One region of the Streptomyces gobiensis genome, then DNA from elsewhere that is predicted to be linked to it. Evidence: riboswitches for the same ligand, from Rfam matches in the RefSeq annotation. Region 1 holds a riboswitch; the other holds the start of a gene.
What was found. Region 1 has a riboswitch for cyclic di-AMP ahead of test1122_RS21515 (M23 family metallopeptidase). Riboswitches for the same ligand answer to the same signal wherever they lie in the genome.

Region 2: it holds a riboswitch for cyclic di-AMP, as region 1 does, so the genes downstream of both, test1122_RS14315 (M23 family metallopeptidase) here and test1122_RS21515 (M23 family metallopeptidase) in region 1, are expected to answer to the same signal.

The regions. Positions count from the first base shown of each region.
Region 1 covers NZ_CP086120.1:4,628,747-4,635,827, forward strand. The annotation lists gene test1122_RS21510 (M16 family metallopeptidase) at 1-1,008, shown strand, start outside; cyclic di-AMP (ydaO/yuaA leader) riboswitch at 1,241-1,378, shown strand; gene test1122_RS21515 (M23 family metallopeptidase) at 1,391-2,200, shown strand; gene test1122_RS21520 (GntR family transcriptional regulator) at 2,401-3,078, shown strand; gene test1122_RS21525 (HPr family phosphocarrier protein) at 3,200-3,481, opposite strand; gene test1122_RS21530 (bifunctional acetate--CoA ligase family protein/GNAT family N-acetyltransferase) at 3,625-6,321, shown strand; gene test1122_RS21535 (DUF5998 family protein) at 6,351-6,944, shown strand; gene test1122_RS21540 (alkaline phosphatase family protein) at 6,944-7,081, shown strand, end outside.
Region 2 covers NZ_CP086120.1:3,070,474-3,077,554, reverse strand. The annotation lists gene test1122_RS14320 (preATP grasp domain-containing protein) at 1-762, shown strand, start outside; gene test1122_RS14315 (M23 family metallopeptidase) at 910-1,998, opposite strand; cyclic di-AMP (ydaO/yuaA leader) riboswitch at 2,010-2,144, opposite strand; gene test1122_RS14310 (PP2C family protein-serine/threonine phosphatase) at 2,710-3,840, opposite strand; gene test1122_RS14305 (DUF5994 family protein) at 3,956-4,366, opposite strand; gene test1122_RS14300 (GNAT family N-acetyltransferase) at 4,782-5,324, shown strand; gene test1122_RS14295 (hypothetical protein) at 6,204-6,752, shown strand; gene test1122_RS14290 (hypothetical protein) at 7,078-7,081, shown strand, end outside.

The DNA of each region.
Region 1 (7,081 bases):
CCGGCCTTCCCGGACAGCGAGGTCGACCGGCTGGTGCGCAACCGGCTGGATGAGATCCCGCATGAGCTGGCCAACCCGGCCCGCCGCGCCTCCATGGCGCTGTCCAAGGAGCTGTTCCCGGCCGAATCCCGGATGTCCCGCCCCCGGCAGGGCACCGAGAAGACCGTCGAGCGCATTGACGCCGGTGCCGTACGGGCCTTCTACGAGGCGCATGTACGGCCCGCCACGGCCACCGTGGTCATCGTGGGTGACTTCACCGGCGTCGACCTGGACACGGCGCTCGCCGACACCCTCGGTGCCTGGACCGGCGCCGCCGCCGAGCCGCGCCCCATGCCGCCGATCACCGCCGATGACACCGGCCGGGTGGTCATCGTGGACCGGCCGGGAGCGGTGCAGACCCAGCTGCTCATCGGCCGGATCGGCGCTGACCGGCATGACCGGGTGTGGCCCGCCCAGGTGCTCGGCACGTACTGTCTGGGCGGCACCCTCACCTCCCGCCTCGACCGGGTGCTGCGCGAGGAGAAGGGGTACACCTACGGGGTGCGCGCCTTCGGGCAGGTGCTGCGCTCCGCGCCCTCTTCTGCCCCGGGCGGGGCTGTCGGCGCGGCGATGCTCGCCATCAGCGGCTCGGTGGCCACCGATGTCACCGGCCCCGCGCTGGCCGACCTCTGGCAGGTGCTGCGCACCCTCGCCGCTGAGGGCCTGACCGATGAGGAGCGCGATGTCGCCGTGCAGAACCTGGTGGGGGTCGCCCCGCTGAGGTACGAGACGGCAGCGGCCGTCGCCGGGACGCTCGCGGACCAGGTGGAACAGTTCCTTCCGGATGACTTCCAGGCGCAGCTGTACGCCCGGCTCGCGGAGACCGGCACGGTCGAGGCCACCGCGGCGGCCGTCAACGCCTTCCCGGTGGACCGGCTGGTCACCGTTCTGGTCGGCGACGCCGAGCAGATCGCCGGGCCGGTGGGTGAGCTGGGGATCGGTCAAGTGACCGTCGTCACAGGCCAGTAATCGCCGACCGGGCGGCCAGTGCCGCCCGGCGCGGACCCAAAAGCCCTCGGATGTCAGGACTGATATCCGAGGGCTTCTCTTATGTCCGGCCTTATGTCCGATTTGGCAGGTGATATGAGGGGTGACGGTGTGGGATGTCTGACAAAGAGGCTAGATCCTCTTGGTACTTCGCAGATGTCCGGTTTAGCTTCGGTGTCGCTGTTCGTTAGAAGTGACCGCATCCGCGGCCGACGTCCAGTGAACGCCGAGTCCCCGTGAGGGAGCCGGGGACCCACCAGTAGTCCTTGGGGTGAATCGAGCCGTGTGCTCGTAGGAGACCTTCCTGCTCCGAACCCGTCAGCTAACCCGGTAGGCGTGAAGGAAGGAAAGGAGCACGCCTGCCATGGCGTTCACCCATGCCACCGGGGCGGATCACCGACCGGGACGCGCCGTCCGCACCGGCGCCAAGATCTTCAGCGTTGCCGCCCTGACCGCCGGTCTGATCGGTTCTCTCGCAGCTCCCGCCTCCGCCGCGGGCGGCACCAAGGCCAAGCAGGTGAGCGGATTCAGCCAGGCCCTGATGATCGGCGACTCGATCGCCGAACAGATCAGCGCCCAGGCCAAGGCTCAGCAGAGCGCCGCCGACGCCAAGGCTGCGGCGGCCAAGAAGGCCAAGAAGGCCAAGAAGGAAGCCGCCGAGGCCAAGAAGAAGGCGGCGGCCAAGAAGAAGGCCGCTGAGCAGGCCAAGAAGGAGCGGGCGGCGCAGCAGGCCAAGGCCTCCCGGGCCGCCAAGCGTGCCAACCCCAACGCCTTCGTTTCACCCGTCAAGGGCTCCAAGGTCACCACCCCGTACCGGGCGGGCGGTGCCCTGTGGTCCTCCGGCAAGCACAGCGGCATCGACTTCGCCGCCGCTGCGGGCACCCCCGTCCGCTCCGTCGGCGGCGGCACCGTGGCCGTAGCGGGCTGGGGCGGCGCGTACGGTAACAACATCGTCATCCGTCACAGCGACGGCACCCACACCCAGTACGGCCACCTGTCCTCCATGGGTGTCAGGGTCGGACAGCAGGTGAAGTCCGGCCAGCAGATAGGCCGCGTCGGCTCGACCGGCAACTCCACCGGCCCCCACCTGCACTTCGAGGCCCGGATGACCCCGAACTACGGCTCGGACGTCAACCCGGTCTCCTACCTGCGGTCCAAGGGCGTCAGCGTCTGACGGCCACCGTGCGCCGCTGTGACGCATCGCACAGAGCGACGAAGACCCCTGCTTTCAGCCGGGGTCTTCGTCGTTTCACGCCCATCCCGCCGCTCTTTTTCCGCCTGATTCGGGCCGGGCGTCGGAAATAACTGGCGGTTGGAATACAGTTCGGGTCTGCGACATCTCGAAAACGTGGGGATTACGCCGGAGGTCCGACCATGCGCATTTCCGCGCACACGGTATGCACAGCGGTTCGCGATGACATCGTCTCTGGCGCCTTTCCGCCCGGCGCCCGGCTCACCGAGGAGCTGCTGGCCCAGCGCTACGGCGTCTCCCGGGTGCCGGTGCGCGAGGCCCTGCGCACCCTGGAGTCCGAGGGCTTTGTGACCACCAGGCGGCATGCCGGCGCCTGTGTCGCCGAGCCGACCGAGCAGGAGGCCGCCGACCTGCTGGACATCCGCGCCCTGCTGGAGCCGCTGGGCACCGCACGGGCCGCCCAGCGTCGCACCGAGGCGCATCTGAAGGTGCTGCGGGGGCTGGTACGGCTGGGGCAGCAGCGGGCCGAGCGGGGGCAGTTGTCGGACCTGCGGTCGCTGGGGGACTGGTTCCACGAGACGCTGGCCCAGGCCTCCGGCAGTGCCAGCCTGGCCGCGCTGCTCACCCAGCTGCGCCGGAAGATCGCGTGGATGTACGCGGTCGAGCCGCCGGTACAGGCCACCACGGTCTGGCGGGAGTATGGCGCGATTGTTGACGCGGTCGCCCGCGGGGATGCCGAGCGGGCCCGCTCGCTTGCGGCCGCGCATGTGGAGCGTTCCATCGCGGCCCGTCGGCAGCAGCGGCCGGTCGTGGTGAGGAGTTTGAAACCTACTGTAAACACCGCGCGCGGCCGCGTTTAACAAAGTCTGTATACAAATGGAGCTGGAATTCCCGGGGGTAATTACTGCTGCCCGGAAATTCCCGTAGAACATGTAAAAGCGGTGGAGCGGGGTGCTCCACCGCCTTTTTGGGCCCGGCTTCTCAGACGGTCTCGGGAAGCTCCTCAAGGCCCTCCTCGACCAGCTTGGCCAGTCGGTCCAGCGCCACCTCGGCGTCGTCTGCGTCGGAGGTGAGCACGATCTCCTCGCCACCCTCGGCGCCCAGGCCCAGAACGGCGAGCATCGACGCGGCGTTGACCGGGGTGCCGTCAGCCTTGGCGATGGTGACGGGGACGCCCGCGGCGGTCGCGGCGCGGACGAAGATCGAGGCGGGACGGGCGTGCAGGCCCTCGGCCCAGCCGACGTTGACGCGGCGCTCAGCCATGGTGTTGCCCTTCAAGTCGGAACGGTTGTCTAGACCAGTTTCGCATGGCAGGGAGAGTGCTCCCGTCCCGGCACGGTGCCCCCTCAGACTGCCCCTTCGCACGGATGTCCGCGAGCCGGTGCAACTGGCCTTACGCTGGCCCCATGCAGACGCCCACGGAGCGCGCCTACCCCACTCACTGGGAAGCCGATGTGGTGCTGCGCGACGGTGGTACGGCCCTGATCCGGCCGATCACCCCCGAGGACGCGGGTCGCCTGGTCAGCTTCTATGAGCAGGTCTCGGACGAGTCCAAGTACTACCGCTTCTTCGCCCCCTACCCCCGGCTCTCCGACCGCGACGTCCGGCACTTCACCCAGCACGACTACGTCGACCGGGTCGGGCTCGCCGCGACCGTCGGCGGTGAGTTCATCGGAACCGTCCGCTACGACCGCGTCGACGAGACCGGGCGTCCCGCCTCCGCCCCCGCCGACGGGGCCGAGGTGGCCTTCCTGGTCCAGGACGCTCACCAGGGCCGCGGCGTCGCCTCCGCTCTCCTGGAACACATCGCCGCCTGCGCCCGCGAGCGCGGGGTGCGACGCTTCACCGCCGAAGTGCTGCCCGCCAACAACAAGATGATCAAGGTGTTCACGGACGCCGGTTACTCCCAGAAGCGCAGCTTCGAGGACGGCTCCGTCCACCTCACCTTCGACCTTGAGCCGACCGCCGAGTCCCTTGCCGTGATGCGCGCCCGGGAGCAGCGCGCCGAGGCCCGCTCGGTGCAGCGGCTGCTGGCCCCCGGCTCCATCGCCGTCATCGGCGCCGGCCGACGCTCCGGTGGGGCCGGTCGCACCGTGCTCGACTCGCTGCGGGCCACCGGCTTTACGGGCCGTATATACGCCGTCAACAACCGGTTGCCCCACGGGCAGAGCGAGCTCGGGGGCGTCCCCGGCATTCCCGCGCACCGCCAGGTGAGCGCCATCCCCGAGCCCGTCGATCTCGCGGTCGTCGCCGTCCCCGTCGGCCAGGTGGACGCCATCGTCACCGAGTGCGGTGAGCACGGCGTCCAGGGCCTGGTCGTACTCTCCGCCGACTTCGACCGTGCCGAGCAGCGCGAGCTGGTCCGCAAGGCCCGTTCCTACGGGATGCGGATCATCGGCCCGAACGCCTTCGGCCTGATCAACACCTCTCCCGCCGTCCGGCTCAACGCGACCCTCGCCCCGGAAACCCCCGCCCGTGGCCGTATCGGCCTCTTCACCCAGTCCGGCGCGATCGGCATCGCCCTGCTCGCCGGGCTGCACCAGCGCGGCGCCGGGCTCTCCTCCTTCGTCTCCGCGGGCAACCGCGCCGATGTCTCCGGCAACGACGTCCTGCAGTACTGGGACGACGACTCCGATACCGATGTCGCCCTGATGTATCTGGAGTCCCTCGGCAACCCCCGCAAGTTCACCCGGCTGGTCGGGCGTACGGCCGTCCGTAAGCCGATCGTCGTCGTCAAGGGTGCCCGGCACAGTGCCAGCGCACCGCCGCCCGGCCACGCGGTTCCGGTCAGCCGCACCCCGGACGCCACGGTCGCGGCGCTGCTGCGGCAGGCGGGTGTGCTGCTGGTCGACACCGTCACCGAGCTGGTCGACGCCGGAGTGCTGCTCGCCTTCCAGCCGCTGCCGACCGGGCCCAGGGTGGCCACCCTGGGCAACGCGGAATCGCTCTGCCTGCTCACCTACGACGCCTGCCTCGCCCATGGGCTGCGTCCCCGGCCTCCCATCGACCTGACCGCTGCGGCCTCCCCGGACGACTTCCGGCGAGCGCTCGCCGACGCGCTCGCCGACCCCGATACGGACGCCGTGGTGGTGGCCGCCATCCCCTGGGTTGACGACCGCGAGACGGCGGAGCTCGCTGACGCCCTGCAGGCCGCCGCCGAGGGCTCGGGCAAACCGGTAGCCGTCGCCCACCTGGCGATAGAAGGGCTGGACACCGCTCTCAGCAGTCGGCGCATCCCCTCCTACCCCTCCCCGGAACGGGCCGTGCGGGCGCTGTCCGAAGCGGTCCGCTACGCACAGTGGCGCCGTGACGCACAGTCCCCGGGGCGAGTGCCCGACTACGACGACATCGACGCGTCCGCCGCCGCGGCGCTGCTCGCCGACGGGGCCACCGGACAGCCTCCCGGCGAGGCGGCCAGCACACAGCTCACCCCCGCGCAGACGGCAGCGCTGCTCGCGCACTACGGCATCGCCGTGCAGCCCACGCATGCCGCGCCGGACGCCGAGGCGGCGGTCACGGCCGCCCGGCGGATCGGCTATCCGGTCGCGCTCAAGACCACCGCGCCGCATCTGCGGCACCGCGCCGACCTCGGTGGGGTCCGGCTCGATATCGCCGGCGAGGACGGACTCCGACGCACCTACGCCGAGTTCACCGAAACCCTCGGTCGGCCCGCCGAGCTGCGGCCCGTCGTCCAGGCCATGGTCCCACGTGGGGTGGACACGGTCGTCCGGGCCGCCGTCGACCCGTCCATCGGCACCGTGCTCTCCTGCGGGCTCGCCGGTCCCCCCTCCGAACTGCTCGGCGACATCGCCTACCGGCTGGTGCCGGTGACCGACCGGGACGCCGCCGGGATGATCCGCTCCCTGCGGACCGCGCCCATGCTCTTCGGCTGGCGCGGCGCTCAGCCGGTGGACACCGCCGCCCTGGAGGAACTGCTGTTGCGTGTCTCCCTGCTGGTCGATGACCATCCGGAGATCGTTTCGCTCACCCTGGAGCCGGTGATCGTCGCTCCGCACGGCCTGACCGTGCTGGGCGCCGCCGTACGGCTGGCACCGCCCCCGGCCACCACCGACCTGGGTCCCCGCCGACTGCCCGCGTACTGAGCCATCTCGATCCCCGTAGGATGGGCTGCATGGCGAAGACCGGAACGACGACGCAGGGGCTGCGTGCGGCGATCGAGCGCAGCGGCTACTACCCGGCTCTCGTGGCGGAGGCGGTGGAGGCCGCGGTCGGCGGCGAGCCGGTCGCCTCGTATCTCGTCCACCAGGAGACGACGTTTGACTCCAACGAGGTACGCCGCCATGTCACGGTGCTCGTCCTCACCGGCACCCGCTTTATCGTCAGCCACACCGATGAGCAGGCCGCCGACACCACCTCCCCGGCGCCCTACGCGACGACGTCCACCGAATCGGTGAAGCTGGAACGGATCTCCTCCGTCGTGCTCAGCCGCGTCGTCGCCAACCCCGAGTCGTACACCCCCGGCTCCCTGCCCCGCGAGGCCGTACTGACCATCGGCTGGGGCGCGGTCAGCCGTATCGATCTGGAGCCCGCCAGCTGCGGCGACCCCAACTGCGAGGCGGACCACGGGTATACGGGTTCAACCACCGCCGACGACCTCTCGCTGCGGGTCAGCGAGGCCGGGGACGGCCCCGACACCGTGCGCCAGGCGCTCGGCTTCGCACAGGCACTCGCTGAGGCCACGGCGGCGACGGTGACCTCGCACTGATGGTCCAGCCCACCACCACCGACCCGGCATGGCCGGAACCCGCCCCGCTCGATCCCCGCACCGCCCCCGTGCCGAAGTACGGCGACGCGTCGCTGGCCGATCTGCTGCCCGCCATCGTTGCGGGCCAGGGCGTGCCC
Region 2 (7,081 bases), 1.6 Mb from region 1:
ATGTCGGCGTATCCCCAGCTGATCGTCAAACCGGCCCGTTCGTCGAATGGGTATGGCATCACGCGTCTGCCGCAGGCCAGTCCGGCGGAGATTGAGGAGCGGATCTCCGCGTATCTGCGGACGGCGGGTGATCTGCCGGGCGGGTGGGTCGTCGAGGAGTACATCGACGCGGCACTGGATGTGAGTGTGCAGGTGCTGGCGGAGCCCGGCGGGGCCCGGGTGCTGTACCACGGGATGATGCGCAATACCGAAGACGCCTATCGCGGGTACTGCTCTCCGCTGCCGGAGACGCCGGAGACGGCAGGCGAGGGGACTGACCGTTTGCTGTGGATGGGTGAACGGTTCGGTCACTACCTGGCCGAACATGGCTACTACGGGCACTGCTCGGTCGACGCCAGACTCACCGGGGACGGCCGTGTGTACGCCATTGAGAGCAATGTCCGCCGTACCGGCACCACCACTTTTGACGTGCTGGTTCACCGCTTGGTCCCGGATGCCCGTGTGGGTGGTGGGGCTGGTGCGCCGGGGCCCGTATGGGTCGCCGACTGCCGGCCGGGCGGCATGCCACGGGACTTCGGCCAGGCCGTGGCGCGGTTGCGCACGGGCGGCCTGGCGTTCGACCGGAAGCACGCGGAAGGTGCGGTCCTGCTCAACAGCGCCCTGGTGCCGGAGGGCAGGTGGTCGTATCTGGTCATCGGGGACAGCCATGAGCGGGTGCTGGAGCTGGAACGGGCGGTGCACGCGGAGTTGGGGCTGCGGTAGTCGCATCGGGCGGGCCCACGAAAGGCCGGCGGCCCTGGTGTCGGGGGGTGGTCCACCAGGGCCGCCGGGGCAGGCGTCGCCGTCCCGTCCCCTCCTGGTGCGGGACGGCGACGGGGTACAGGGGTACGGGGGATGAGGGGCGGCGGGCTAGACGTTGAGACCCTTGCCGCGTAGCCAGGCGAGGGGGTCGACGGGGTCGCCGCCGCCGGGGCGGACCTCCAGGTGGAGGTGCGGGCCGGAGGAGTTGCCGGTGGAGCCGACTCGGCCGATGGTGTCGCCGGTGGTGACCTTGCCGCTGGTCTTGATCATGGAGGAGAGGTGGGCGTACCAGATTTCGGTGCCGTCATCGAGCTCCAGGACAATGCGGTAGCCGTACGAACCGGCCCAGCCCGCTTCCTTGATGGTGCCGGTGTGCACCGCCTTGACCGGTGTGCCGCTGGAGGCGGTGAAGTCCTGGCCGGTGTGGTTGGCGCTCCACATGGAACCGGAGGAACCGTAGCCGGGCCCAAGTCCCTGGTAGGAGCTGAGCGGGAGGGTGAAGCTGGCGGCGAGCTTGCGCAGCCGCTCCTCCTCCGCCTTGCGCTTACGCTCCTCCTCGGCCTTCCGCCGCCGCTCGGCCTCCGCCTTGCGCTCCGCCTCGGCCACCTTGGCCGCCTCGGCGGCGGCCGCTTCCGCGGCCTTGGCGGCGGCCTCCGAGGCGGCGGCCTCCAGCGCCTGCTGGTCGGCGGCGGCCTGCTGCTGGTCGGCCTGCTGAAGTATCCGGGCCCGGAGTGCCTCGCCCGCGTCGGTCTGGCCCGCGGCGGTGTCCGCGCCGCTCAGCCCGGCCTGGGTGAGGGGGGCGGCGGCCACGGTCGTATCGGCCGCGTTGCCGTCGCTGCCACCGGACACAAGGTCGCCGACGCCGGGGAGATCGGCCATGTCGGGCAGTACGTCCGGCATGGAGACGGGCGCCTTGGGCTTGTCCTGCGCGGTGGCCATGCCGCCCGCGCCGATGGCCGCGACCATGCCGACACCGAGGACCGCGCCGCTGCGTCCCATGCCGCCGCGCTGCTTGCCTACGCGATGGCGGCCACGTACGGGGCGTATGGAGTCTTCGGTGGGATTCCACTCGTCCCAGGAATCACCGGCGGACGGGCCATAGGCAGCGTACTCACCGGACTCACCGGGTTCGCCGAACTCGCGGGGCTCATGGAGTTCGTTGTATGGAGCCTCGGGGGCAGGCCTGCTTGACGCCACGGGGGCGCTCTCCTTTCCTTCCTTCTCGCCTACCGGGTTAGCTGACGGGTTCGGAGCAGGAAGGTCTCCTACCGGCAACTTCCAGGGGAAGCTGCCCGATTCACCCCAAGGTGGTGGTTCCCCGGTTCCTTTGGTGCAGTTGTTGTGCCTGATAGTGCACTGTCAGGATTCGGCCAAGGCGCACGGTGCCGCCTCTTGCGACGGCAGTGACGACCGCGCTGCGTTATCGAACGTTAATAGACCCGGACGCTGGATTCCAAGTCCTCCTGGGAATAAGTAGCCACCGCCACCACGACTTTCCTCGCTCGGCCGGACAGAGTCGGGCATAACCACGAGTAAAATAAATCCAAGTCTTCCGCTTCTTAGCCAAGTTGTTATGCGGAGGGATTCGACTCAATCACGCTGGGTGATAGCAGTTGTGAGTCCGATGCGGTCCCGTCCATTCAGGGTGGGCACCAACTGACGGCTGCACGTCCGGCTGAAGGCGACGTAATGGGCCGTCACGGGGCGTGCCCTGGTGCGTTGCAGGGCACACCAGACCATGGCGCCATATGCCTTATGTGACCGCTCATCGTCATGTTGTGCGAGGGTTACGTTGCTCGGGAGGGTGCTTTCCCCGGTCCCTGCCCCAGCTACCGCTGGGGGTGCCCCCAGGAGGTGCCCCCACGCCCTGCGGAACGACTGCCCACAACGAACGACTGCCCACAACGGCTATGGGCGGTTGGCTACTGCTAGTAGGGCCATGTCGTCGGTGGGTTCGCCGGCTGTGTGTCTGGCCACGTCGGCGAGTAGCGCGTCCAGCAGGCCGTCCGGGTCGCGCTGGGCCCAGCCGCCTGTGGAGGCGCGGCGGGCCGGTTCGTAGAAGGCGCCGCTGGCGTTGCGGGCCTCGGTGAGGCCGTCCGTGTAGAGGAGCAGGGTCGCGCCGGGCGGGAAGGCGGTCTCATCGGTGCCGACCGGGACGGGCCGGTCGGCGTTCAGGTCTCCCAGGCCCAGCGGCAGCGCGGGCGTGGACGGCTCCAGGGTCCGTACGGTGCCGTCGGTGCCGTCGGTGCCGTCTGCGCCGTCGGCATACAGCAGCAGCGGCGGCGGATGGCCCCGGTTCACCAGCCGTAGCCGGTCGTTGTCGGCCACCTCCGCCAGTACGGCCGTGATGAAACCCTCGACGTACTCCACGCCCTCCCTGCGCTGCCGCTCCCGGAGCAGCGCGTGGTCCAGCCGGGCGGCGACCTGCTCCAGCGAGGTCTCCTGCTCGGCGGCCTCCCGGAAGGTGCCGATGGCCAGGGCCACCGCCCCGACCGCGCCCAGGCCCTTGCCGCGTACATCGCCGACGAGCAGCCGGACGCCGTGCGGGGTCTTTTCGACCGCGTAGAGATCGCCGCCGATCAGCGCATCGGCGTGGGCCGCCTCATAGCGGGCGGCGATCTCCAGTGCGCCTATCCGGGCCGGGGGTGTCGGCAGCACGGCCAGCTGGGCGGCCTCGGCGACGCCGCGGGCGGAGGCGAGCCGTTTCTCGGCCTCCCGCACGACGTGGTTGATGAAGAGGGCCAGGGCGGACAGCGAGGCCACGGTGGCGACCTTCATCAGTTCATCGGTCGTGACCACACGGTCATTGAGGGGAAGCAGCACGCCCAGGGTGAGCGTCGCGGCCAGACCGGCCAGCGCGGTGGCGCGGGCGGAGAACAGCGGGGCGACGACCAGTGGGGCAGCGGCGAAGAGTGCCGAGAAGGCGACGTGCGCGGGGGTGGCCAGGTGGACGATGACCCCGAATACGATCAGCAGGGCGGGCAGCAGCAAAAGGACCCGGTTACCCGCCAACGCCTCCGGCCGCCCTCGCCTGCCCATGGTCTCAATCTCCCGGCCATGCCCGCCCCGGGCGAGCCGACGACAGCCATCCGGGTGGACACGGCCGGGGGCTCACGCCTGAGGGAAGCTGAGCCGTGGCCCCGCTCCGTGGGGTTCAGTGCTCGTGAAGCTGCCTGGGCTCGGCGGGCGGACGCGACGCGTGCGGGCGTCCCGCCGCCGCCAGGAGCAGTTCTGCCTCTGCCTGGATGGTCGGGGGCGGTACGACCAGCAGGTCGCAACAGCCGCCACCGTGTGAGAGCAGGCAGATGGTATGGCGGCTCTCGGCGCGGTCGGAGAGAAAGATGCGGATCGTCCGGCCGGCGAGCTGTATCGATCTGTGACCAGGGCGCCACATGTCGGCGTGCACCGTGACGCGGGTGATGTCGTCCCAGCGGGGCGCCAAGGCCCTCAGCAAAGGGAGCAGCTCACGGTGCAGACCGCGGGTGCGGGGCCACCAAGCGCCGTCGACACAGTGCGGCCCGAGGACTTCCGGCGCCAGCGATACCCGGGCCGGCGGCGGAGGCACGGCATGCGAGGCACGGCCTCTCACGGTCCTGGGCATTCTGTGAACGCGGTGACTGGAGCTGCCGGGAAGCACAGGGCGTGTGCGCAGTGCATGATGTCCTCAGATCTGGAGTGAGCGGTATGCCCGCAGGGAGCAGTGGATCAGTGGGCGCGGGACCTCGGCGCCCCGGAAGCGGCTGGCGCGCCGCGAGGAGAGCCGAAATGGGCGGCTAGGGGCGGGACACCTGGCGTCATCGCTCATGGAGAACGGCATCGGCGCGGCAGCCGGTGCTCGGAATACTCTCGGTTTTTCTAGCCTACTCCCTACTCCGGCAACGGGCGGAACGGACCACGGCCCGGTGCCGGGTTCTCCGTGCCGCTTCGGGCTGTCACTATGCGAAGGCGGGGCGTTCCCGGTGGCGGCATAGGAGAAGCGTATGGCGGAGATGTACCTACGGCGGCTGACTCGGTGGCAGGCCGAGACACAGCGAGAGGCCATTGCGGATATGCACGTCGAGGCGTACGACGGCGTACCGGGCGAGGAGTTTGGTGACCGGCAGAAGTTCCTGCGACGGTTCGCGGGTCACGTCAAGCGCTCCGGGTTCGAGATGTCGGTCGCGGGCCCCACGCCCTTGGCCGGTTGCGCCTACGGGTTCCGGGCTGACCGCAAGGGCACCTGGTGGCAGGGTTTCTCCGGCACGCTCCCCTCAGAGGTGGAAGAACTCACCGCTTCGGGGCAGGTCTTCGTCATGGCCGAGGTGATGGTCATGCCTCCCCATCGGCGCCGCCAGGTCGCCACCCGCCTTGAGGACCACCTTCTGACCCGCTGCGGCGCCGCCTTGGCCGTCGCGTGCGTCGCCCCGGCCAACAGCCGGGCCCAGGCCGCATATCAGGCATGGGCCTGGACGAAGTTCGGACAACTCCGTCCGTCCCCGGGAACATCACTTCTCGACGTGTGGGTCCGACGCCTCATACACTGACCACTCCGGTCTGTAAGCAGGAGAAACGGCGAAGACGGCTCCTGGCAGCACCTCCGATCACGCTTCGGGATCTGCGCCGCTCGACCATCACCCTCACCCTCCGGACACGCCTGGCTGGCTGGACAGCCAGCGGCCACCCACGCGCTGGACATGATCGCTACGGACCACTGGTTCGACAGCCCACCGCTCTGGAATGACCTGCGCTGCGCCCCCGGGCTCAGCTTCGGAGAACGGTTCGCGCACCATGTCCCACCGATCCCGGGCGCTTGCCAAGGTCAGGACAGCGAAAACCGCCGGTCAGAGAAGTCTGACCGGCGGATTCCACGGTAGGCCGTGTGGGACTCGAACCCACAACCAACGGATTAAAAAAGTCCCGATGAGTCCGTGCCGGACGGTGACGCATGATCCGGCACAGTCCTTCCGGTCCAGGCCAGGGCGGGTGCGCGCCATTTCGCGTACCGACTGGTGACGTCTCGTACAAAGGCGTCCGGGCTCACACCGGGCTCACCTACGTGACGACCCCTCACATTGTCGCTGCGGGCTCACTCCCCACGTCCCTCGCCGCGAACCGGGTTAATGCCGAAGGCGCGCAGCAGATCCGAGGCTGCGTCGACCGCGTCGCCCAGGTTCGTGTTCGGGCCGACCGATCCGTCGGCGAGCTCCCGCGTTGACGATGTCCCACGGGTCGCGCGTCGCGGCGCCGGAGCGCGACGCAGCGCCAACGGGGCGAGGCCGATGGCATACAAGCCGCTACCGGCCCGCCTCATCCGTGCGGAGGGTCATGTCCAGCGTGAATGCCCCGATGGTCACGCCGAGGATGCCGTGGCACAGCGAGTTCGGGTCCTCCGCCGTCGGGTCCCCTTGGCAACCGTTCACCACGTGGTCAGTCTCCGCGGCCTTCATCTTGTCGATCTGCTCCGTGGACTTCGGACCGGCGCGCACGAACGGGGCCTGCGGGCGACGGACATCTCCATTGACGAGCAGGGGACCGGCATCCTGGCCCGCGGCCGTGAGGGCACCACCGTGCGGGCCGCGTTCATCAAGCAGACCGAAGCCGAGGACATCGCCAAGCGGGCGCTCGCCCTGCGCACCGCCGCCGGGACCCTCTCCGGTGAAGCCGTCGGGGAGCAGGTCGAAGAGGTGGGCGTGACGACGATCGTCGACCACCTGCGGGCCGTCTGGCCAGATGGGGCCGAGGCCGTGCACTCACACCGGCTGGTGGAGGCCCTGGCCGCCTACCGGGCGAATCTGTACGGGGCGTGGCTGGAGACGGACGCGGCCGCCAGCTCCACAGCGTTCAGCGCCGCGCTAAAGCCGCACAAGGTGCCCACCCAGCAGCTGACCATCCGGGAGTGCTGCGGCGGCGCCAAGGGCGTGCGGTACGCCGACCTTCCCGAGCCACGCGAGGCCGCCGAAGGGGACGCGTAGAAGGGGCCCCGGGGCCGGTTTCGGGTGCCGGGGTGGTTTCGCCCCTGCCCGAAACCGGTTTCGCCTCTGATATCAGCCGAACTGGCCTGTGACCTGCGCCGATATCGGGTTTCGGGCCGGGCGGCCAGCACACGGAAACGGCCGGATACAGGGTGTTGGAGCCGCCCGCCGGGCGCCGAAGCCGTATAGGCGCAGCTGGTGGACGAAGCCCCAGCGCGGACACTGGCCACCCGCCACATCACTCAAACGAGTGATACAACCCACATCCCCACCCGGCAGTCAAACCACCGCCGCCCCTCCCCGTTCCCACCATCACGGAGCACCGATGC